Regions from separate parts of the Pseudomonas sp. HS6 genome, predicted to be linked through region 2. Evidence: predicted binding sites of a transcription regulator. Region 2 holds the regulator's gene; each other region holds the start of a gene.
What was found. Region 2 encodes sigma-54, which starts transcription at its own class of promoters, with help from an activator protein. Its sites were predicted from a motif close to ANTGGCATNNANNTTGCTNT; they were not measured.
Positions count from the first base shown of each region.

Region 1: a site for sigma-54 is predicted at 5,491-5,510, ahead of glnK (P-II family nitrogen regulator). Genes of this name have one in related genera too.
Region 3: a site for sigma-54 is predicted at 6,113-6,132, ahead of flgB (flagellar basal body rod protein FlgB). Genes of this name have one in related genera too.

Region 1 covers NZ_CP067412.1:4,198,173-4,206,097, forward strand. The annotation lists gene dapF (diaminopimelate epimerase) at 1-96, shown strand, start outside; gene JJN09_RS18995 (DUF484 family protein) at 110-835, shown strand; gene xerC (tyrosine recombinase XerC) at 838-1,737, shown strand; gene JJN09_RS19005 (HAD family hydrolase) at 1,734-2,438, shown strand; gene sutA (transcriptional regulator SutA) at 2,504-2,833, opposite strand; gene JJN09_RS19015 (secondary thiamine-phosphate synthase enzyme YjbQ) at 2,935-3,360, opposite strand; gene JJN09_RS19020 (ammonium transporter) at 3,576-4,913, opposite strand; gene glnK (P-II family nitrogen regulator) at 4,951-5,289, opposite strand; gene JJN09_RS19030 (accessory factor UbiK family protein) at 5,703-5,963, shown strand; partial or broken gene JJN09_RS19035 (YifB family Mg chelatase-like AAA ATPase) at 6,721-7,563, shown strand; gene JJN09_RS19040 (AAA domain-containing protein) at 7,868-7,925, shown strand, end outside.
Region 2 covers NZ_CP067412.1:624,179-632,103, forward strand. The annotation lists gene JJN09_RS03015 (ATP-binding cassette domain-containing protein) at 1-344, opposite strand, end outside; gene JJN09_RS03020 (KpsF/GutQ family sugar-phosphate isomerase) at 620-1,594, shown strand; gene JJN09_RS03025 (HAD family hydrolase) at 1,595-2,119, shown strand; gene lptC (LPS export ABC transporter periplasmic protein LptC) at 2,128-2,700, shown strand; gene lptA (lipopolysaccharide transport periplasmic protein LptA) at 2,687-3,232, shown strand; gene lptB (LPS export ABC transporter ATP-binding protein) at 3,232-3,957, shown strand; gene JJN09_RS03045 (RNA polymerase factor sigma-54) at 4,144-5,637, shown strand; gene raiA (ribosome-associated translation inhibitor RaiA) at 5,711-6,019, shown strand; gene ptsN (PTS IIA-like nitrogen regulatory protein PtsN) at 6,031-6,495, shown strand; gene rapZ (RNase adapter RapZ) at 6,498-7,355, shown strand; gene JJN09_RS03065 (HPr family phosphocarrier protein) at 7,371-7,646, shown strand; gene JJN09_RS03070 (ZIP family metal transporter) at 7,687-7,925, opposite strand, start outside.
Region 3 covers NZ_CP067412.1:3,307,517-3,315,441, forward strand. The annotation lists gene JJN09_RS14980 (MFS transporter) at 1-1,339, shown strand, start outside; gene JJN09_RS14985 (flagellar brake protein) at 1,414-2,148, opposite strand; gene JJN09_RS14990 (flagella synthesis protein FlgN) at 2,244-2,711, opposite strand; gene flgM (flagellar biosynthesis anti-sigma factor FlgM) at 2,760-3,086, opposite strand; gene flgA (flagellar basal body P-ring formation chaperone FlgA) at 3,281-4,042, opposite strand; gene JJN09_RS15005 (chemotaxis protein CheV) at 4,125-5,057, shown strand; gene cheR (protein-glutamate O-methyltransferase CheR) at 5,105-5,932, shown strand; gene flgB (flagellar basal body rod protein FlgB) at 6,174-6,581, shown strand; gene flgC (flagellar basal body rod protein FlgC) at 6,585-7,028, shown strand; gene flgD (flagellar hook assembly protein FlgD) at 7,044-7,769, shown strand; gene flgE (flagellar hook protein FlgE) at 7,800-7,925, shown strand, end outside.

The DNA of each region.
Region 1 (7,925 bases), 3.0 Mb from region 2:
GGCGGGCGCCTGTCCATCGAATGGGCAGGCCCTGGCCAACCGGTGCTGATGACCGGTCCGGCAGTGCGTGTATACGAAGGACAAGTCCGTCTTTGAGTGAGCAGAAGCCATGACCGATAAGCCTCAGGTACCCGCCCGACAGTCCGGTGAAACAGCGTCCGAGAGCCTGGAGGCGGCAGCGGTTGCCGCGTACCTTGAGGCTCATCCGGACTTCTTCGTCGAACATGAAGAACTGCTGCCGTCCCTGCGCATCCCCCATCGTCGCGGCGACACCGTGTCGCTGGTCGAGCGCCAGATGTCCATTCTGCGCGACCGCAACATTGAGATGCGTCACCGCCTCTCGCACTTGATGGACGTGGCCCGGGACAATGATCGCCTGTTCGACAAGACCCGTCGCCTGATTCTCGCCCTGATGGACGCTGCGACTCTGGAAGACGTGGTGATCAGCGTCGAAGACAGCTTGCGCCAGGACTTCCAGGTGCCCTTCGTCAGCCTGATCCTGCTCGGCGACAACCCGGCCCCGGTCGGCCGCTGGGTGACCCACGCCGACGCGCAAACCGCCATCGGCGGCCTGCTCACCGAAGGCAAGAGCGTCAGCGGCAGCCTGCGCGAACACGAACTGGACTTCCTGTTCGGCGAAGAGCAGCGCAAGCAGATCGGTTCCACCGCCGTGGTTGCTGTCAGCCACCAGGGCATCCACGGGATTCTGGCCATCGCCAGCCGTGATCCGCAGCACTACAAGAGCTCGGTCGGCACGTTGTTCCTGAGTTACATCGCCGAAGTCATGGGCCGCGTGCTGCCACGGGTCAACAGCTCCCTGCGCTCGGTACGCTGACCATGGAACGACAACTGGACGCTTACTGCGAACACCTGCGCAGTGAGCGGCAGGTGTCGCCGCATACGCTGTCGGCTTACCGGCGCGACCTCGATAAAGTCCTCGGCTGGTGCAACAAACAGAACGTCGGCAGCTGGCAGGCCCTGGACATCCAGCGCCTGCGCAGCCTGATCGCCCGCCTGCATGCGCAAGGCCAGTCCTCGCGCAGCCTGGCGCGCCTGCTGTCGGCGGTTCGCGGGCTCTATCATTACCTGAATCGCGAAGGTCTCTGCGATCACGACCCGGCCACCGGCCTGGCACCGCCAAAAGGCGAACGCCGTCTGCCGAAAACCCTCGACACCGATCGCGCCCTGCAGCTACTCGAAGGCGCTGTGGAAGACGATTTTCTGGCCCGTCGCGATCAAGCGATTCTGGAGTTGTTCTACTCCTCCGGCCTGCGCCTGTCGGAGCTGACCGGGCTCAATCTCGATCAACTGGACCTTGCTGACGGCATGGTTCAGGTGCTCGGCAAAGGCAGCAAGACACGCCTGTTACCCGTGGGCAAAAAGGCCCGGGAAGCACTGGAGCAATGGCTGCCGCTGCGGGCGCTGACCAACCCGGCGGACGACGCGGTATTCGTCAGCCAGCAAGGCCGGCGCCTCGGTCCGCGAGCGATTCAGGTACGGGTCAAACTGGCCGGCGAGCGCGAACTGGGGCAGAACCTGCACCCGCATATGCTGCGACACTCCTTCGCCAGCCACTTGCTGGAGTCCTCCCAGGACCTGCGTGCGGTGCAGGAATTGCTCGGCCATTCGGACATCAAGACCACCCAGATCTACACCCACCTGGACTTCCAGCACCTGGCGGCGGTCTACGACAGTGCCCATCCACGGGCCAAACGCATGAAAGGCGACGATTCATGAGTATCCAGTTGATCACCTTCGACCTCGACGACACCCTGTGGGACACCGCCCCGGTGATCGTCAGCGCCGAAGCGGTTTTGCGCGAATGGCTGAGCGAACATGCGCCGAATCTGGGCGCGGTGCCGGTGGAACATCTGTGGGCGATCCGCGAACGGGTGCTGGCCAGCGAGCCGGGACTCAAGCACCGCATCAGTGCGTTGCGCCGACGGGTGCTGTTCCATGCGCTGGAGGAAGCCGGTTATGCCCACGGCGAAGCCTCGGCGCTGGCGGACAAGAGTTTCGAAGTGTTTCTGCATGCCCGGCATCAGATCGAAGTGTTCCCGGAAGTCGAGCCGATCCTGGAAACCCTCGCCAAACACTATGCCCTCGGCGTGATCACCAACGGCAACGCCGATGTACGCCGCCTCGGGCTGGCGGACTACTTCAAGTTTGCGCTGTGCGCCGAAGACATCGGCATCGCCAAGCCGGATGCGCGCCTGTTCCATGAAGCGCTGCAGCGCGGTGGTGTGAGTGCCGAGGCGGCGGTGCATATCGGCGATCATCCGGGGGATGACATTGCCGGGGCACAGCAGGCCGGGTTGCGCGCCATCTGGTTCAACCCGGCGGGCAAGGTCTGGGAAGCGGAGCGCTTGCCGGATGCCGAGATTCACAGCCTGACCGATCTGCCCGCCGTGCTCGCCCGCTGGAACAGCCGCGGCTAGCTTTCTTTCACCCATGAAAAAGCCCGCAGCGACGGCGGGCTTCCTCAGCAAGCAAGCGGCACGCCTCAGATAGGGCGGCTACCGTACTTGTTGTCCGGCTTCTTGGGCGGATCGGCGACCACATTGGCCTCCACTTCCTGCACTTTTCCGCCTCGCGACAGGAACTCTTCCATGGCCTTGGCCAAGGCATCGCGCTCCTTGTTCTTGGCTTCAATGCTCGGCAACTCATCGACCGACACCGCAGCCTTGGCTTTGCCTTTGGCAGTCGGTGTGGCCGGCGCATCGTCGCCGCCATCGTCGTCAGCAACGTCTTCCGCTGCTGCTTCCAGGCCTTCCTCGGCCTCGTCTTCGTCGCCTACTTCGAGGTCGTCGTTTTCCAGATCATCGTCGCTCATGTTCTACCTCATGACTTGCGAAAAGCAGATTAGTTATAGACCAGCTTTGGCAACTGTCGAAAGTCGCCGTTAAAAAATCGTTCGCCGCTGCTGACCAGCGGTTATGCCTCTTCACCGTGCAGGGTGGCGAGGACTTTTCGGGCACCGCCATGATCACGGTGCTCGCCCAGATAAACGCCTTGCCAGGTGCCCAGTGCCAATCGACCCGCCGTTACCGGCAAACTGATCTGGCAGCCCAGCACGCTGGCCTTGAAGTGCGCCGGGAGGTCGTCCAGGCCTTCGTCGTTATGCTCATAGCCGTCTGTGCCTTGTGGGATCAGACGATTGAAAAATCGTTCGAAGTCGCGACGTACCGCCGGATCGGCGTTCTCGTTGATGGTCAACGACGCCGAGGTATGCTGCAGCCACAAATGCAACAGACCGACCCGGCATGCCTTGAGTTCAGGCAGTCCGGCGAGCAACTCTTCCGTTACCAGATGAAAGCCCCGGGGCCGTGCCCGCAGGGTTATCAGAGTCTGTTGCCACATACAGTTCTCCGCACGTTCGGGGCGCATTCTAGCGCGCTCTGAAAAAAAACAAAGGCCCTAATATTCCTTCAATGATGTAAGCCATTGGCCGTAGAAAATCACCCGTCGTAAACACGACCAAAGCAGTACGAAAAATCCTTTCAGCTGTATCAAGGATGACAAATTCCGGACAAAAAAATGCCCGGCGAACCGGGCAAGTTTTTTGGGGCGCGTACTTACAGGTTGTAGCCGCGCTCGTTGTGTTGTGCCAGGTCCAGGCCCACCGATTCTTCTTCCTCAGTAGCGCGCAGACCCATTACCGCATCCAGTACCTTGAGGATGATGAAGGTGACGATCGCGGTGTAGATCACCGTGAAGCCGACGCCTTTGCATTGAATCCAGACTTGCGCGGCAATGTCGGTGACGGTGCCGAAGCCACCCAGCGCAGGAGCGGCGAACACGCCGGTCAGGATCGCACCGAGGATACCGCCGATACCGTGCACGCCGAAGGCGTCCAGGGAATCGTCATAACCGAGTTTGCGTTTCAGGGTGGTGGCGCAGAAGAAGCACACCACGCCGGCGGCCAGACCGATGATCAGCGAACCCATCGGGCCCACAGTGCCGGCCGCCGGAGTGATTGCCACTAGACCTGCAACCACGCCCGATGCGATACCCAGTGCGCTAGGTTTGCCGTGGGTGATCCACTCGGCGAACATCCAGCCCAGTGCAGCGGCAGCGGTGGCGATCTGGGTGACCAGCATCGCCATGCCGGCCGTGCCGTTGGCGGCGGCGGCGGAACCGGCGTTGAAGCCGAACCAGCCTACCCACAGCATGGCGGCACCCATCAGGGTGTAACCGAGGTTGTGTGGCGCCATCGGGGTGGTCGGGAAACCTTTGCGCTTGCCCAGTACCAGGCACGCCACCAGACCGGCGATACCGGCATTGATGTGCACCACGGTGCCGCCGGCGAAGTCGAGCACGCCCCAGTCACCCAGCAGCGAACCCGGACCGCTCCAGACCATGTGCGCAATTGGCGCATACACCACGGTGAACCAGATGCCCATGAACACCAGCATCGCGGAGAACTTCATCCGCTCGGCGAAGGCACCGACGATCAGCGCCGGGGTGATGATGGCGAACGTCATCTGGTAAGTGACGAACACGGCTTCAGGGAACAGCGCCGCCGGGCCAGTGATGCTGGCAGGCGTGATGCCCGCGAGGAAGGCCTTGCCGAAGCCACCGACGAAGGAGTTGAAGTTGACGACGTTAGCTTCCATCCCGGTGGTGTCGAACGCCATGCTGTAGCCATAAAGGAACCACAGGATGGTGACCAGGCCGGTAATGGCGAAGCACTGCATCATCACGGAAAGAATGTTTTTCGACCGAACCATGCCGCCGTAGAACAGCGCGAGGCCAGGAATGGTCATGAACAGCACGAGGGCCGTCGAGGTCAGCATCCAGGCAGTATCGCCGGAATTGAGGACTGGAGGCGCCACCGGATCTGCCGCCAAAGCCAGGCCGGGCATTACGATGGACAACAGGGCGCCTAGCCCTGCGAATTTACGCAGAGTCATATTGTTTTCTCCTGGGGCGTTGGGTTTGTGGCGGCGTTTAAATCGCGTCGGTATCGGTTTCGCCGGTACGGATGCGAATCGCCTGTTCCAGATTGACCACGAAGATCTTGCCGTCACCGATCTTGCCGGTGTTGGCAGCCTTGGTTATCGCCTCGATAACCCGATCCAGATCCTTGTCGTCGATGGCAACGTCGATTTTCACCTTGGGCAGAAAATCGACCACGTACTCCGCGCCGCGATACAGCTCGGTGTGACCCTTCTGCCGCCCGAAGCCTTTGACTTCAGTAACGGTAATGCCCTGCACGCCGATTTCGGACAGCGACTCGCGCACGTCGTCCAACTTGAACGGCTTGATGATGGCAGTGACTAGCTTCATGAAACTCTCTCCCGAATTGGTGGACTTGCCCCAGGAAAACAAACCCGACTCAAGTCTAAGCGCAGTGCCTGGCTTTGTAACGCATCGTCGGCCCTACCTGCCCGACTGACGCCAGCTAACCGCTCCCGACGAAACTCCCCGTCCCGTCCGGCGCACTGCATTCGTCACAGCGACTGCATCAGTGCATGGGTCACTACCGACTAAGCAGAAAGCTTGCCATCTCGCCAAAATCCCCTGATTTCAATCCCTTGGCCGCAGCCGCAGATGCCATCACCGAAATGGCACACGGGATACGCACAACAACGGTGCGCAGCCGTTCGTCCTTTTGCGCGAAAAGCGTGCATCCCGGCCAACGCAAATGACTATAGACACTGCGTGATACACTGCCGGCCATAGTTTCCAGGACATATCCCATGCTCGCGCCCAAAGACTTCCTCGACGCCCTGAGCGGCACCGCCTCCCGCCTGTTCAGCGGCGACACGCCATTGCCAAAAGCCGAAATCGAAAGCCAGTTCAAGATGCTGCTGCAAAGTGCCTTCAGCAAACTGGATCTGGTGAGCCGGGAAGAGTTTGATAGTCAGATGGTGGTGCTGGCGCGGACTCGCGCCCGGCTTGAGAGCCTTGAGGCGAAGGTGGCGGAGATGGAAGCGAAGGTGACGCTGCCGGCTGAGTGAGACAAGAAGCTAAAACCGCTCCTGCCGGGGCAGGAGCGGTTTCCGTCGGTTCAATTCTTACAGCGAATTATTCCAACGGTCTCGCAGAGTCTCGTACAGGCGAAAAGCCCATAGCGCGATCCTGACGAGGCGCCACATATGTTTAAGAAACTTAGACATATTTTGGCCCTCCTTGCGTGGGGCCAAACCTCCGATGCTCTTTCCGGCGTACGAACACCTTCGGGACTACACACGAGTGTGCCCACCAAGGCGGCCGGGTGTGGGTCCCCCAAAACAGCACCGGCACGGGTCTCACACCGTGTCGAGGAACATGAAAATCGTTATGTTCCCGACCACCCTTTGCGGACACTCGATGAGTGGGCATCGTCGCAGCGGATGGTATTGCAGCCCTCAGAATGCAACTTAAACAAGTTGTATCAAGCCATTAATCGAGCGCTGGAAAAAGGATGGTTACGCCTCATTCCAGACCACAATCAGTTTGCGAAATTTCGCTGATGCTTGCGCCAACGATCAAACATGCATAACCTCGGGATACGCGAGTGTGTCCACTAAGGATGCGCAGGCCTTGGCCTCACCGAAGCCTGCAACTAAAAACCGTCTCCTCAAGGCGGTTTTTTTTCGCTTTGAGAAAAGTGCGACTATCGCCCGCAACATCCAGTGAAGGTTTGCTCATACAACCATCCCTCCAACACCTTCCTCCCCGACTACCCTTAAAAAACCGCAGGAAGCGGCCCCTGATTCAACTCAAGGAACGACCATGTCCCTCGCCATTGTCCACAGTCGCGCCCAGATTGGCGTGGATGCCCCCGCCGTCACCGTCGAAGTCCATCTGGCCAATGGTTTGCCCTCGCTGACCATGGTCGGCCTGCCCGAAGCGGCGGTGAAGGAGAGCAAGGACCGGGTGCGCAGTGCGATCATCAATTCCGGGCTGCAGTTTCCGGCGCGGCGGATCACCTTGAATCTGGCCCCAGCAGATTTACCCAAGGATGGCGGGCGGTTCGATCTGGCGATTGCGCTGGGGATTCTGTCGGCGAGTGTGCAGGTGCCGACGTTGACGCTGGATGATGTGGAATGCCTGGGTGAGCTGGCGTTATCCGGCGCAGTGCGGGCGGTGCGCGGTGTCTTGCCGGCGGCGCTGGCGGCGCGCAAGGCCGGGCGGACGCTGGTGGTGCCGCGGGCAAATGCCGAGGAGGCTTGTCTGGCCTCGGGACTGAGGGTGATCGCAGTGGATCATCTGCTCGAGGCAGTGGCGCATTTCAATGGGCATACACCGGTCGAGCCTTATGTCTCGGACGGGCTGATCCATGCCGCCAAACCCTATCCCGACCTGAATGAAGTGCAGGGCCAACTGGCCGCCAAACGGGCGCTGCTGATTGCCGCTGCCGGCGCCCACAACCTGCTGTTCAGCGGGCCGCCGGGGACGGGCAAGACGTTGCTGGCCAGCCGTTTACCGGGGTTGCTGCCCCCACTGGCCGAGAGTGAGGCGCTGGAAGTGGCGGCGATTCAGTCCGTCGCCAGCGGTGCACCGTTGACCCACTGGCCACAGCGCCCGTTCCGCCAACCCCATCATTCGGCCTCCGGGCCGGCACTGGTCGGTGGCAGTTGTCGGTTTTCGAAATTAATGCGAGCTTTTCGAAATTAATGCGACTCAGAATTTTTTATCGCATCTACTTTGCTAAAGAAATTCAAATCACGCTGAAAGCTGGCTACAAGCCCCTAAGCAGACGTTCAATATTCTGGCCGGGTTGCGCCTTGCGAGCAGAAAATGGTCTGGTAGGGTGTGAAGAATTAGACAAGCGTAAAATGCTGGTTTGAATGCCACATATTTTCGCTGATACAGTCCATTCCATTTTGAGCAATTGAACCCGCCTTACCTGCGTGGCGTTAGCTTTGGAGATCATGGAATGGATGTTCTGTACTGGGAAGGTGGTCTGCTACGCCACGAAGTTTGTGCCATCGAAG
Region 2 (7,925 bases):
TCGGTGTGAACGCGCAGGGGAAAGGCGACGTTCTCGAACACATCGAGATCGGTGAACAGCGCGCCGCTCTGAAACAGCACCCCCATGTGCTTGCGTGCATCGAACAGATCGCTGCGCGAAAGCTTCGGCAGGTTCTGGCCATTGACCCAGACCTCGCCCTGCGAAGGCCGCAACTGGGCGCCCATCAAACGCAACAGCGTGGTCTTGCCACACCCGGAAGGCCCCATGATGCCGGTGACCTTGCCGCGCGGGATGCGGATATCGACGTTATTGAAAATGCTCCGCGCACCGCGCTTGAAGGAGACTCCCTTCAGCTCGACCGCGTAGGCGTTATCGGCACTCATCTAAACTCCTTGCGATGCAGCCTCTCACTCGGACGCCTGGCTTTCTGGAGAAAGCCCCTACATCCCGGGCAGGCCGAACTGGCGGCGAACTATATCACTGCAAAGGCCAAGCGCCCAAGGCCTCTCCCCGGCTGCGTTCAGCGATATGACAGGCCTTGGGCTTCTATTAGAGGGTTTTAGTAACGCGGAATGACAAAGCACGACGAACTTGCGTGAGGCTTTTCAACATAACCGCTATAATCGCCGCCTTTTCATCGGGCTATACGATTTCTGACATGAGCCAAACCAGCGACCTGATTCAATCGGCACAACGCACCATCCGCCTCGAAGTGGAAGCCGTACAAGGCTTGTTACCCCATATCGACGCCGATTTCGTACGCGCTTGCGAGATGATTCTGGCCAGCAAGGGCCGTGTAGTCGTCGTCGGCATGGGCAAGTCCGGGCACATCGGCAACAAGATTGCCGCGACCCTGGCCAGCACCGGCACCCCGGCATTTTTCGTGCACCCGGCCGAGGCCAGCCACGGCGATATGGGCATGATCACCCGTGACGATGTGATCCTGGCCCTGTCGAACTCAGGCTCCACCAACGAAATTGTTACCCTGCTGCCACTGATCAAGCGCCTGGGCATCCAGCTGATCAGCGTGACCGGCAACCCGCAATCGCCTCTGGCCAAAGCGGCCGAGGTCAATCTTAACGTTCACGTCGAGCACGAAGCCTGCCCGCTGAACCTGGCACCGACCTCCTCGACCACTGCCGCTTTGGTCATGGGCGACGCCCTGGCCGTGGCGTTGCTGGAAGCACGGGGCTTCACCGCTGAAGATTTCGCCTTTTCCCACCCGGGTGGCGCACTGGGCCGACGCCTGCTGCTGAAAGTGGAAAACGTCATGCACGCCGGTCAGGAGTTGCCGCAGGTACAACGCGGCACCCTGCTCAAGGACGCATTGATGGAAATGACCCGCAAAGGTCTGGGCATGACCGTCATTCTTGAAGCCGACGGCAAACTCGCCGGGATCTTCACTGACGGTGACCTGCGCCGCACGCTGGACCGCAGCATTGATATACGCAGCGCCACCATCGACCAGGTGATGACCGTGCACGGCAAGACCGCCCGCGCCGAAATGCTCGCCGCCGAGGCCCTGAAAATCATGGAAGACCATCGAATCAACGCGCTTGTCGTCGTGGATGAGGACGATCGCCCGATCGGCGCCTTCAACCTCTCCGACCTGCTGCGCGCAGGAGTGATGTAAATGAGCACCGATCTGCTGCAACGCGGCAAAGCCATCAAGCTGGCGGTTTTCGACGTCGACGGCGTCCTAACCGACGGGCGCCTGTACTTCCTTGAAGACGGCAGCGAGTTCAAGACCTTCAATACGCTCGACGGCCAGGGCATCAAGATGTTGATGAACGCCGGCGTACAGACCGCCATCATCAGTGGTCGCAAGACCCCGGTGGTCGAGCGCCGGGCGAAAAACCTCGGCATCCCGCACCTGTTTCAGGGTCGCGAAGACAAACTCGTCGTCCTCGACGGTCTTCTCGAGCAACTGGGCCTAAGCTATGAACAGGTCGCCTATCTCGGCGACGATCTGCCCGACCTGCCGGTGATTCGCCGGGTAGGGCTGGGGATGGCGGTGGCTAACGCTGCCGCTTTTGTGCGCGAGCACGCCCATGGCGTCACTCAGGCCCGTGGTGGCGAGGGTGCCGCCCGTGAATTCTGCGAACTGATCCTGCGCGCCCAGGGCAGCCTCGATGCCGCCAATAACGCGTATTTGTGAGTCAAACCATGTTTAGCAAAAAGTTTCGCAACATACTGCTGTTCGGTTGCATCGCGGCCATCTTCGGCGCGGTCGGCTACTGGAACATCAGCCCGGAACGCTTCCTCGACAAGCCGCCTGTCTCGGCAGAAGAGAGCCCGATCGACTGGTATGCGACCAACACCCACACCTTGCAGTACCTGGAAGACGGCAAGGTGCAGTACGAAATGACTTCCGACAAGGCCGAGCACGTCAAGGCGACCGACATTACACTGGTCACCAAGCCCGACCTGAACATGTATCGCGGCACCGACTTCCCGTGGCACGTGACCAGCGAACGCGGTGAAGTGAATTCCGGCGGCACCGAAGTCGAATTGATCGACTCGGTTCGCGTCAAGCGCACCGATGAAAAGAACCGCGACACCCTGATCACCAGCACACGCATGACCGTGTTTCCGCAGCAGCAATATGCGCAGACCGAGCAACCCGTTAGAATCGACGGCGCTGGCGGCATATCGACCGGCGTGGGAATGAAAGCGTATTTGAAGGAAAGCAGGATACACCTGCTATCGAACGTAAGAGGACAGTATGAGGCTCGTTAAAACCCTCCCTATTTTGCTCAGTCTGGGCGCAGCACTGGGAAGCGTGAGCGCCTGGGCTCTGCCGAACGATAGTCAGCAACCTATCCGCATCCAGGCTGACGATGCTCAGCTCGATGACAAGAATGGCGTCGCGACCTACAAGGGCGATGTGATCATCACCCAAGGCTCGATGATCGTTAAAGGCAACACCGTGACCATGACCCGCGCGCCCAACGGCGATATCGACGTCGTGACTTCGGTGGGCAATCTGGCCTACTTCGAGCAATTGCAGACCCAGGGCGACGCCAAGCCGGTTCAAGGCTACGGCGTGACCATTCAGTACCATGCGCAGCAAAACCGCGTTGTACTGATCGACAAGGCCAAGGTCATCGACAAGGACAACAACGTCACTCAAGGCGAGAAAATCGTCTATGACACGGTGAAAAAACTGGCCAGCGCCGGTCGCGCCACCGGCAACAAGGTCACCGAAGCGCGCCCGCGCATCGACATGGTGATCCAGCCGAAGAAGAAAACCGACGAGAAAACCCAGTAATGGCAACTCTGAAAGCTCAGCACCTGGCCAAGGCCTATAAAAGCCGCCAGGTCGTGCGCGATGTCAGCCTGTCGATCGACAGCGGGCAGATCGTCGGCCTGCTCGGCCCCAATGGCGCCGGCAAGACCACCTGCTTCTACATGATCGTCGGCCTGGTACAGGCCGATCAGGGTCGCGTGCTGATCGACGACCTGGACGTCAGCCATCAGCCAATGCACGGCCGCGCCAAGGCCGGTATCGGGTATCTGCCCCAGGAAGCGTCGATCTTCCGCAAACTGTCGGTGGCCGACAACATCATGGCCATCCTCGAGACCCGTCAGGAGCTCGACAAGGCCGGCCGTCGCAAGGAGCTGGAAAGCCTGCTGCAGGAGTTCCACATCAGCCACATCCGCGACAACCTCGGCATGAGCCTGTCCGGTGGTGAACGTCGCCGAGTGGAAATCGCCCGCGCACTGGCCACTGCACCGAAATTCATCCTGCTCGACGAACCGTTCGCCGGTGTCGACCCGATTTCCGTGGGCGACATCAAGCAGATCATTCACCACCTCAAGGCCAAGGGCATCGGTGTACTGATCACCGACCACAACGTCCGCGAGACGCTGGATATCTGTGAAACGGCCTACATCGTTAATGATGGCCAACTGATCGCCGAAGGCGACTCCGCGACCATCCTCGCCAATGATCTGGTGAAGGAAGTGTATCTGGGTCACGAGTTCCGCCTGTAAGCGCGACAGCATTCGACCAGCCGTCCGGGTGCTGTAACGTTGAAGCGCACTTTTATACGCTTTTATTGTTACAGCGCTCTAGGCAAACACGACAGTTTCAGGCATATAATTTGCTTAAGTTTGGCGCTCCGGCGCCCTGTAGTGGATGGCGCATAGCGCCGGCGAATAAGGTGTTAAGCCCCTGCCATGAAACCATCGCTAGTCTTGAGAATGGGCCAGCAGCTGACGATGACACCGCAGCTGCAACAGGCCATCCGCCTGCTCCAATTGTCGACCCTGGATCTGCAACAGGAAATCCAGGAGGCTCTGGAATCCAATCCGATGCTCGAACGTCAGGAAGACGGCGACGACTTCGACAACTCCGATCCCATGGCCGACAACGCCGAACAGAAGCCCAACACCGAGATCCAGGAACCCTCCTATCAGGAGACCGCACCGACGGTCGATAATCTTGAAGAAGGCGAATGGAACGAGCGAATCCCCAACGAACTGCCGGTGGACACTGCTTGGGAAGACGTCTACCAGACCAGTGCCAGTAGCCTGCCGAGCAGCGATGACGACGAGTGGGACTTCACCACCCGTACCTCCGCCGGCGAGAGCCTGCAAAGCCACCTGCTGTGGCAGTTGAACCTGGCGCCGATGTCCGACACCGATCGCCTGATCGCCGTCACCCTGATCGACTGCATCAACAATCAGGGCTACCTCGACGAAACCCTCGAAGAAATCCTCGACGCCTTCGATCCGGAGCTCGACATCGAGCTGGACGAGATCGAAGCCGTCCTGCACCGCATCCAGCAATTCGAACCTGCCGGCATTGGCGCACGCAACCTGGGCGAATGCCTGCTGCTGCAATTGCGCCAGCTATCGGCCAAGACTCCTTGGCTCGCGGAGGCCAAGCGTCTGGTCACCGATTACATCGACCTGCTTGGCAGCCGCGACTACAGCCAGCTGATGCGCCGCATGAAGCTCAAGGAAGATGAACTGCGCCAGGTCATCGAACTGGTACAGAGCCTCAACCCGCGCCCAGGCTCGCAAATCGAATCCACCGAAGCCGAATACGTGGTGCCTGACGTCATCGTGCGCAAGGACAACGAACGCTGGCTGGTTGAGCTGAACCAGGAATCGGTGCCACGCCTGCGAGTCAACGCTCAGTACGCCGGTTTCGTCCGTCGCGCCGACACCAGCGCCGACAACACCTTCATGCGCAATCAATTGCAGGAAGCCCGCTGGTTCATCAAGAGCCTGCAGAGCCGCAACGAAACCCTGATGAAAGTGGCCACCCAGATCGTCGAGCATCAACGCGGCTTTCTTGAATACGGCGACGAAGCCATGAAGCCGCTGGTACTGCATGACATCGCTGAAGCGGTGGGCATGCACGAGTCGACCATTTCCCGGGTCACCACGCAGAAATTCATGCATACCCCCCGGGGCATTTATGAACTGAAATACTTTTTCTCCAGCCACGTCAGCACCTCCGAAGGCGGTGAATGCTCGTCCACGGCGATTCGCGCGATCATCAAAAAACTGGTTGCCGCGGAAAATCAGAAAAAGCCGTTGAGTGACAGCAAGATCGCTGGTTTACTGGAGGCACAAGGCATTCAGGTGGCTCGCCGCACCGTCGCCAAGTACCGCGAATCCCTCGGGATCGCGCCTTCGAGCGAACGCAAGCGGTTGATGTAAGCCACGTTACAGCGTTCCAGTGGCAGGCTCTTCGGCCTGCCGCTTTATGCACTGGCAACGAAGGAGAAGCTGTATGCAAGTCAACATCAGTGGACACCAACTGGAAGTTACCCAACCTCTCCGTGAGTACGTTGAGCAAAAGCTCAAGAGGCTTGAGGGCCATTTCGACAAGATCACCAACGTGCAAGTCACGATGTGCGTCGAGAAGCTGAAGCAGAAAATCGAAGCCACGCTGCATATTCCCGGTAACGAGGTCGTCGCAAACGCGGAACATACAGATATGTACGCTGCGATCGACGCGCTGACCGACAAGCTTGATAAACAACTCAAAAAGCATAAGGAAAAGACCCAGAGCCTGCTTCAGGGCGCTACCGGTCGATAACCCCCACCCCCATGATCCGACTTGAAAGCATCCTGACCCCCGGCCGTTCCCTCGTGAACGTGCCGGGCGGCAGCAAAAAGAAAGCCCTCGAACAAATTGCCAACCTGATCGCCCGGGAAGTACCGGATCTGGAGATGCAAGATGTCTTCGAGGCGCTGATTGCCCGTGAAAAACTCGGCTCGACCGGTTTTGGCAACGGCATCGCCATTCCCCACTGCCGCCTCAAGGGCTGTGAGTCGCCCATCAGCGCCTTGATGCACCTTGAAGCGCCCATCGATTTCGACGCCATCGATGGTGCACCGGTCGACCTGCTGTTTGTGCTGCTGGTCCCCGAAGCCGCCACCGATGCGCACCTGGAACTGCTGCGCCAGATCGCCAGCATGCTCGACCGCAAGGAAGTACGCGAAAAACTGCGTCGCGCTACCACCAACGAAGCCTTGTATCAGGTTGTCCTGGACGAGCAAAACGGGCACTAAACATGCGCTTGATCATTGTCAGTGGCCGCTCCGGCTCGGGTAAAAGTACCGCCCTGGATGTCCTCGAGGACAACGGCTACTACTGCATCGACAATTTGCCTGCCGGCCTGCTGCCGGAACTGGCGGAACGCGCACTGATTCATACGGAACTGTCTCAGCCACTGGTCGCGGTATCGATCGATGCGCGCAATCTGCCAAGCCATCTATCGCGCTTTCCGGAGTTGCTTGAGGAGGTCCGCAGCCGGCACATCCAGTGCGACGTCCTGTATCTGGATGCCGATGAAGAAACCCTGCTCAAGCGCTTCTCGGAAACCCGTCGTCGCCACCCTCTTAGCAGCGCAAATCGTTCGCTGGCCGAAGCCATCAATGATGAAACTGCCCTGCTGGGGCCGATCGCCGATCTGGCCGACCTGAAGGTCAACACCACCAATCTGAACCTGTACCAGTTGCGCGACACCATCAAGCTGCGGCTGCTGAACCAGCCGGAGCCAGGCACTGCGTTTCTGGTGGAGTCGTTCGGTTTCAAACGCGGCATGCCGGTGGATGCGGATCTGGTGTTCGATGTACGCTGCCTGCCCAACCCGTACTGGAAACCGGAACTACGAGCACAATCCGGGCTCGATGAGCCGGTAGCCGAGTACCTGGCGGCACAACCGGAAGTCGAAGAGATGTTCCAGGACATCTATGCGTATCTGTTCAAATGGCTGCCGCGCTTCGCTGCAAGCAATCGCGCCTACGTCACCATTGCCATTGGCTGCACCGGCGGGCATCACCGTTCCGTCTACCTGACTGAACGCCTGGGTCAGGCCCTGCAGAAAACCCTGAAGAACGTCCAGGTTCGCCACCGCGACCTCAGCTAAAGGATTCACACCGCGATGCCTGCTCTGGAAATCGAAATCATCAACAAGCTGGGCCTGCATGCCCGGGCGTCGGCAAAGTTCGTTGGCGTGGCGGGTCAGTATCCCGACTGCACGATCAGAGTGGGTCGCACCCCGGAAACCACGGTAGATGGCAAAAGCATCATGGCGATGATGATGCTCGCCGCCGGCAAGGGCACCAAAATTTTTCTGAGCACCGAAGGGCATCAGGAACAGGAAGCCCTGGATGCCTTGGTGGCACTGATCAACAACTACTTCGACGAAGGCGGTTGAAAGCCTTTAGTGGCGAGGGAGCAAGCCTCCCTCACCCCTCTCATCCCAACGCCGTGTCCATCACCATCATCAGGCAGAACCCGATCAACAATCCCAGGCTCGCCAGTTTGTCGTGACCATTGCGTCGCGATTCCGGGATCACTTCGTGGGTCACCACCAGCAACATCGCCCCGGCCGCCAACGCCAATCCGAGGGGCAACAGTAACTCCGCCAGGCTGACCAGCCACGCACACAGCAGTGCAAACACCGGTTCGACCAGCCCCGATGCCGCCCCGATCA
Region 3 (7,925 bases), 2.7 Mb from region 2:
CTTTCGAGCGCTGTATTTCGCCTCGCTGATGATGTTGATCGGCTCGGGCCTTCTTTCTACTTATCTGGCCTTGCGTCTGGCGGCCGACCATGTCGACGGACTGTGGGTCGGTGCGTTGATGGCGGCCAACTATTTCGGTCTGGTGCTGGGCGGCAAGATCGGTCACCGATTGATTGCCCGGGTCGGGCATATCCGTGCCTATTCGGCGTGTGCCGGGATCGTCGGCGCGGCAGTACTCGGTCATGGTCTGGTGGACTGGCTGCCGGCCTGGCTGGTGCTGCGGACCATCGTTGGTCTCGGCATGATGTGCCAATACATGGTAATCGAGAGCTGGCTGAACGAGCAGGCTGACGCCAATCAGCGCGGCGTGGTGTTTAGCGGCTACATGATTGCCTCGTATCTGGGGCTGGTGCTCGGGCAGCTGATTCTGGTCATGCACCCGGGGCTGGGGCTGGAACTGCTGATGCTGGTCGCCCTGTGTTTCGCGTTGTGCCTGGTGCCCGTGGCACTGACCCGACGGATTCACCCGGCGCCTTTGCATCCGGCGCCGATGGAGCCGCGCTTCTTCATCAAGCGAGTACCGCAGTCATTGAGTACGGTGCTCGGTGCCGGTTTGATCATCGGTTCGTTTTACGGTCTGGCACCGCTCTATGCATCGCAGCAAGGGTTGTCCACCGAGCAGGTCGGTTTGTTCATGGGTACCTGCATCTTCGCCGGGCTGTTGGTGCAATGGCCGCTGGGCTGGCTCTCGGATCGCTATGATCGGGCCTTGCTGATCCGTTGCTTCGCCGGTTTTCTGGCCGTGGCTGCCTTGCCGCTGGCGATCCTGCCGCAAGTGCCGCTGGAGATCCTGTTTGGCGTCGGCTTCCTGTGCTCGCTGGTGCAGTTCTGTCTATACCCGCTGGCGGTTGCGTTCTCCAACGACCATGTCGAAGGCGATCGGCGTGTGTCGTTGACGGCGATGCTGCTGGTGACCTACGGGGTTGGCGCCAGCATCGGGCCGTTGTTGGCCGGTGTGTTGATGAAAATGTTCGGCAGCCAGAGCCTGTATGCGTTTTTCAGCTTCTTCGCGCTGGTGCTGGTGTGGCGCATCCGGCCGAAAGCCGTGACCAATCTGCATCAGGTCGACGACGCGCCGCTGCATCACGTGGCGATGCCGGACAGCATGTCCAGTTCGCCGCTGGTGGCGGCACTCGATCCGCGAGTCGATGAGCAGGTGGTGCAGGAGCAGATGCAGAATAACGTTGCGCCTGAGCCCGCCGTTGAGCCCGAATCACCTGTGGAGCCTGAGAGCGGCAACGACAATCCAGCGCCGGACATCAGCGGCGCCAGGCCTTGATCCTGAAAAAACACCGGGCATAAAAAAACGGGCAGTCACCGCAAGGGGCTGCCCGTTTTTCATGGCGCTACCAATCAGAGATCGTCTTTGTCGAAACGCCGTGCTTCACGTTGCAGCTGATAGACGAAACGCTCGACGTTACGCGCTGCCGGGCCGCTGATGTTGTGAAAGCGCAGGCCGGCGAAGGTGATGTTGAGCTTTTCTTCGAAGTGCAGGTAGCGCAGTTCGACCGATACCGGTTGATTGCCAAACAGCGGTGCGGCAGCGAGGCGGTCATAGACTTCGCCCAGTTGCAGGCGGTCGGTGATGTTGCCTTCAAAGCGCAACTTGCAACCCGTGGCCGAGATGTCCAGCAATTTGCCGTCCAGCGGCGACTTGAGCTTTTCGCCGCCGAGCACGACGCTGACCAGGTCGGTCAGTTTCAGTGCGGCGCGGAAGGCGTTGCGGCGCTGGTGATAAACCACTTCGGTCGGTAAGTCACCGGTGTAGAAACGGTCGCCGTCGGAGTCTTTGATGGTCAGCGTCCCTGTACATTCCCAGGCAATGCGGACGCCATCATGAAAACCCTCGACCTTGAACGGTTCGCCTGCTTCCAGAAAACGTTCACCGTCGCGCGGGATCATCTCATCGAGCTTGATCGAACCGTTTTCGCGATCCACTTCAATCAGGTAGCTCTGGAAGCGCTGGCTGCGCTCGTGGAACGTGATGATCAGCGGATCATGGCTCTCTTGCAGCTGGCGCAGATTGCTGGAGATCTCCAGGGGCGTGGTGAGCACCTTTGGGGGCTGCGGAGCGTCATCATTGGACACGTTAAATCAATCTCCAGACAAAATTTGACTACGGCTGGCCAGTATTTTGCCAGCATGTATCGCGCGTTGATAGGGCGCAAGCATAGAAGAAAGAATCACGCTTGACTGAGCGCGCGTGGTTTCTGCAGTTTGGAGAAGGTGCCACTGGCGTCATAGAGCGCGGGTGGCTCGCCGCCGGTGAGGATTTTCAGCTGGTTGGCCGTGGCGGCCTGCTGTATCACAATCGACTGGCCATTCTTGACGTTGGCCGCCTGACACTGGGCGATCAGGTCGGTCAGAACGTCGCTCTGACTCAGCAACTGCTCGCCGATGCTCGACTGGCTGGCGAGTTGCTCCAGGCCTTTACGGTCGAGTGAGAGATTGAGGCTGGCGAGGATTTCGCTGCGTTTGCGGCCATGCTGTTCGAGCAGAATGATCAATGCCTGTTTGCGCGCCAGAATTTCTTCCAGTAGTGGCATGTCGCGACCATGCAAGGCGAGAGACTCGGATTGCAGTAACTCCAGCAATTGTTGAGCTGGAGCAAAGTCGTCGGTGATCAGTTGCAATAAAGTAGTGTCGTGCATGGCTGGCCTTGGGTTTTAAGCGTCCAAAAGCCTGGCGCTGACCGAGGCCTAGCGCTGGGCTTCGAAGTTGAGCAGTTTGCTGGCTACACGGTTGCTGTCGACTTTATAGCTGCCATCGGCAATCGCTGCTTTCAACTCGGCCACACGGGCTTTATCGACGGCAGGCTGATCGCGCAGCTTGTCAGTGACCTTCTGCAACTGTTGAGCCTCATTGCTGAGGTGTACCGATTCCCCGCTTTTTGCGGTACTGGCCTGTTCGGCCGGGGTATTCAGCGGCGCGGAAGTGCCGGTTTCGGCGGTTTCCTTAGGCGTGCTGGTACGTGTACTGCCCGTAAGTGACGAGGAGCTGTTCAAACGGCTGAAATCGATGACCATGTTAAAAACCTCTGGGAATTTGGACGCTTGCCATGTTCTCGGCCATCCCCTGGAAAACTTTAGGCTCTTTTACCAATGAGCCTGCATGCGCCGCGCAAGTCCTGCTGCGGCACAGTTTAGGGAACAGCTCAGGTTGGCGCCAGTTTTCTGCGCGATCACTCACGAGGCTTTCCTGTCTTCGCTCCAATCGTTGCTCACATTGCCACTTCCACCTGGCCCGGCGCCATGACCTGCGCCTTGATGACCCGTTGGGAATTGAGGTTTTTCACTCGAATCTGTTCTTTCAGGCCGCCGTTGGACAGGGCCTCTCCCGGCATGCGCACAGCGAGTGTGCCGCTGCGGGCGGTAATCACCACTTGATCCCCTTTGCGAACGACTTCCGCCTGTTCCAGATGCACGAGGGTAATCACTTGGTCGGCGACCGTTGGTCGGGTCAATTTTTGCCCGATGGCTTCATCTACCGACGTCAGGAAACCCTGGTTGATCAGGCTGACATCCTGCTCGCGCAGGGTCACATCCTGAGGCTCGATGATGCCGGCGCGTTTGAGCGGACGAGTGGTGGTCACGACCGGGCGAAACAGGCGGACTTGAGCGGGTACGAACACGGTCCAGGGGGAGGCGCCTTCGCAGCGAACCTTGACGGTCACACGGCCCAGAGGACGTGCCGGGCTCTCCAGCGAAGCTGTCAATTCCTTGTCGCACATAGGCATGCGCATGCGAGGATCGAGCTGCTTGACCTCGATTTCATAACGCCCTTCCGTTTGACTGGTAGCCAGATAGTCTTCTACGGTGAATTCAAGAAAGCCCTGAGTGACGCCGATAAGCATGTCAGGCAAGGTAACCGCATCAGCAATGGCAGGGCTGCCCGCGAAAAACAGGCAAGCGGCGGACACCGCGCAAAGTCCTCTGCGAAGGGGGGATGTCAGGCGTCGGAAAAATGTCGTTTGAGTGTTCATAAGAGTTAAAAAGCAAGCGCCGTGCCGTTTAGCAATGAATGTGCGTCGCAACAACACTTGGCGTTGGTGTAGGAGTCTGGGCATGGCTGGTGTAATGGATTCGGTGAACCAGCGCACGCAACTGGTAGGGCAGAATCGCCTGGAGCTGTTGTTGTTCCGTCTCGACGGCCAGCAGCTCTACGGGATCAACGTGTTCAAGGTTCGGGAAGTGCTGCAGTGCCCGCAACTGACGCTGATGCCCAAGTCCAGTCCTGTCGTGTGCGGGGTGGCGAATATCCGGGGGGCGACCATTCCGATCCTTGATCTGGCAATGGCGACCGGTTCCGGGGCGTTGAAAGACAAGAACAGTCCGTTCGTGATCATCACGGAATACAACACCAAGACCCAGGGTTTCCTGGTGCGCTCGGTGGAACGTATCGTCAACATGAACTGGGAAGAGATCCATCCGCCACCCAAGGGGACCGGTCGGGATCATTACCTGACCGCTGTGACTCGGGTGGACAATCAGTTAGTCGAAATCATCGACGTCGAAAAGGTGCTGGCGGAAGTCGCACCAACACCGGAAGCGATTTCGGTCGGCGTGGTGGATGTCGAGACCCAGAGCAAGGCGCTGTCTCTGCGGGTGCTGACGGTCGATGACTCGTCGGTGGCGCGCAAGCAGGTGACGCGTTGCCTGCAGACGGTCGGCGTTGAAGTGGTGGCGCTGAACGACGGCAAGCAGGCGCTGGATTACCTGCGCAAGCTGGTCGATGAGGGCAAGAAGCCGGAAGAAGAGTTCCTGATGATGATCTCCGACATCGAGATGCCGGAGATGGACGGGTACACCCTGACGGCCGAAATCCGCAGCGACCCTCGCATGCAAAAGCTTCATATCATCCTGCATACTTCGTTGTCGGGTGTGTTCAACCAGGCGATGGTCAAGAAGGTCGGTGCCGATGACTTCCTGGCCAAATTCCGTCCTGATGACCTGGCATCCCGGGTAGTCGACCGGATCAAAGCAGCAGATATCAGCTAGGGACTTTCCGTCCCTGGCGGTCAACACGATTTAAGAGGCGGCATCATTTGTCTACGGGTAATTTGGATTTCGAACAGTTCCGGGTCTTCCTGGAAAAAGCCTGTGGCATTTTGCTCGGTGAAAACAAGCAGTACCTGGTCTCGAGCCGTCTCAACAAACTGATGGAGCAGCAAGGCATCAAGTCCCTGGGTGAGCTGGTACAGCGCATCCAGACCCAGCCGCGCAGCGGTTTGCGCGAGCAGGTGGTCGATGCCATGACGACCAACGAAACCCTGTGGTTTCGCGACACCTATCCGTTTGAAGTCTTGAAGAACAAGGTGCTGCCCGAGGCGATCAAGGCGGCTCCCAACCAGCGTCTGCGGATCTGGTCGGCGGCTTGCTCGTCGGGTCAGGAACCCTATTCCCTGTCGATGTCGATCGACGAGTTCGAGCGGACCAACCTCGGTCAGTTGAAGATGGGTGTGCAGATCGTTGCCACGGATCTGTCCGGCAGCATGCTGACCAACTGCAAGACCGGCGAGTACGACAGCCTGGCAATCGGTCGCGGCTTGTCCACCGATCGTCTGCAGCGCTACTTCGACCCGAAAGGGCCGGGGCGGTGGGTGATCAAGGCGCCGATCAAGAACCGGGTGGAATTCCGCTCGTTCAACCTGCTCGACAGCTACGCAAGCCTTGGCAAGTTCGACATCGTGTTCTGCCGCAACGTGCTGATCTACTTCTCCGCCGAGGTGAAGAAAGACATCCTGTTGCGTATTCACAGCACGCTGAAGCCGGGCGGTTATCTGTTCCTCGGCGCTTCCGAAGCGCTGAACGGTTTGCCGGACCATTACCAGATGGTCCAGTGCAGCCCGGGGATCATTTACCAGGCGAAGTAATTTGCACCGGCAACACCAAAAACGGGAGTCCTCAGGGGCTCCCGTTTTTTTATGCCTGAGCGTTTTTGCGATGACGGCAAGCGGCAGAAAAGCGGCATTCGGCGGAAACCCGTTGCCGCTTTTCTGGCATTGCCGCATTGCCGATCACCTGCAAAGCCCCGGAATCCGGGGCTTTTTAAAACTGGCACGCAGCTTGCTATAACCCAGTTACGAAAAACCCGGTCACCTGAAGGTTCCCGACATGAGCATCAGCTTCGATAAAGCGCTCGGAATTCACGAAAAAGCCCTGGGCTTCCGCGCCCAGCGTGCCGAAGTCCTGGCCAACAACATCGCCAACGCCGACACCCCGAACTACAAGGCTCGGGATCTGGAGTTCTCCAAAGTGCTTGAAGCACAGAGCCAGAAGAACGCCAACGGCACCATCGCCCTGAACATGACCAACAGCCGTCACATCGAAGCTGAAGGCCTGGGCAATGGCGACGAGTCGCTGATGTATCGCACGCCGATGCAGCCGTCGATCGACCAGAACACCGTTGACGCCCAACTGGAACAGTCGAACTACGCGGAAAACGCCGTCGGCTTCCAGGCCAGCTTCACGCTGCTCAACAGCAAATTCAAAGGGCTGGTGTCAGCCCTGCGCGGAGAGTAATCCATGTCCCTGTCCAGCGTTTTCAACATTGCCGGCAGCGGCATGAGCGCACAGACCACGCGTTTGAACACCGTGGCTTCGAACATCGCCAACGCCGAAACCGTCTCGTCGAGCATCGACCAGACCTATCGCGCCCGTCACCCGGTGTTCGCCACCATGTTCCAGGGCGGTCAGAGCGGCGGCAGCAACTCGCTGTTCCAGAACCAGGACGCTGCCGGTCAAGGCGTGCAGGTCATGGGCGTGGTCGAAGACCAGAGCAACCTCGAAGCGCGCTACGAGCCAAACCATCCGGCTGCGGATGCCAAGGGCTACGTCTACTACCCGAACGTCAACGTGGTGGAAGAGATGGCTGACATGATTTCCGCGAGCCGGTCGTTCCAGACCAACGCCGAAATGATGAACACCGCCAAAACCATGATGCAGAAGGTACTGACCCTCGGTCAGTAATAAGGGGCGACTGCCATGAGTGTTACCGATACCACCAGCAGCCTGAGCATGAAGGACATCCTGGCGAACTCGTCGAAAAAGACCAGTTCGACAGCCGATGGCATTGCTTCGGCCACTAACAGCTCCACCGGCGGCCAGGCTCTGGGCAAGGATGCGTTCCTGCAATTGCTGGTAACTCAGCTGAAAAACCAGAACCCGCTCGACCCGCAGGACAACAGTGCATTCGTTGCCCAGTTGGCGCAGTTCAGCAGCCTCGAGGGGATTACCACCCTCAACAGCACCGTGAGTTCGCTGGCCGGCAACTACAACTCGTCGCAAGCGTTGCAGGCTTCTTCGCTGGTTGGCCGCAATGTGATCGTGCAGACCAACTCGGTCCAGCTCGACGATCCGAGCAAAGGCATGACCGGTTCGGTCACCGTTCCGTCGTCGATTGCCGGCGGTACCGTCACCATCAGCGACAGCAGCGGCACGGCGATTCGCACCATCGACCTGGGCAGTCGCGCCGCAGGCGCCGCGAGCTTCACCTGGGACGGCAAGGACAAGGACGGCAACCTGGTCAAGACCGGTACCTACACCGTCAAGGCCAACGCATCGATCAACGGTACTTCGACCGATATGGCGACCTACCTGCCGGCCACCGTCACCAGCGTGACGATCAGCCAGACCGGCGGCGAGCTGATGCTCAACCTGTCCGGCAAGGGCACCGTTGCCCTGTCCAAAGTACAAACCATTGGTATATAGAGCCGACTAACCGGCACAAAGGAGTGGAATATGTCTTTCAATATCGGCCTTAGCGGTCTCTATGCAGCCAACAAGCAACTGGACGTGACCGGCAACAACATCGCCAACGTCGCAACCGCCGGTTTCAAATCGTCCCGTGCAGAATTCGAAGACGTC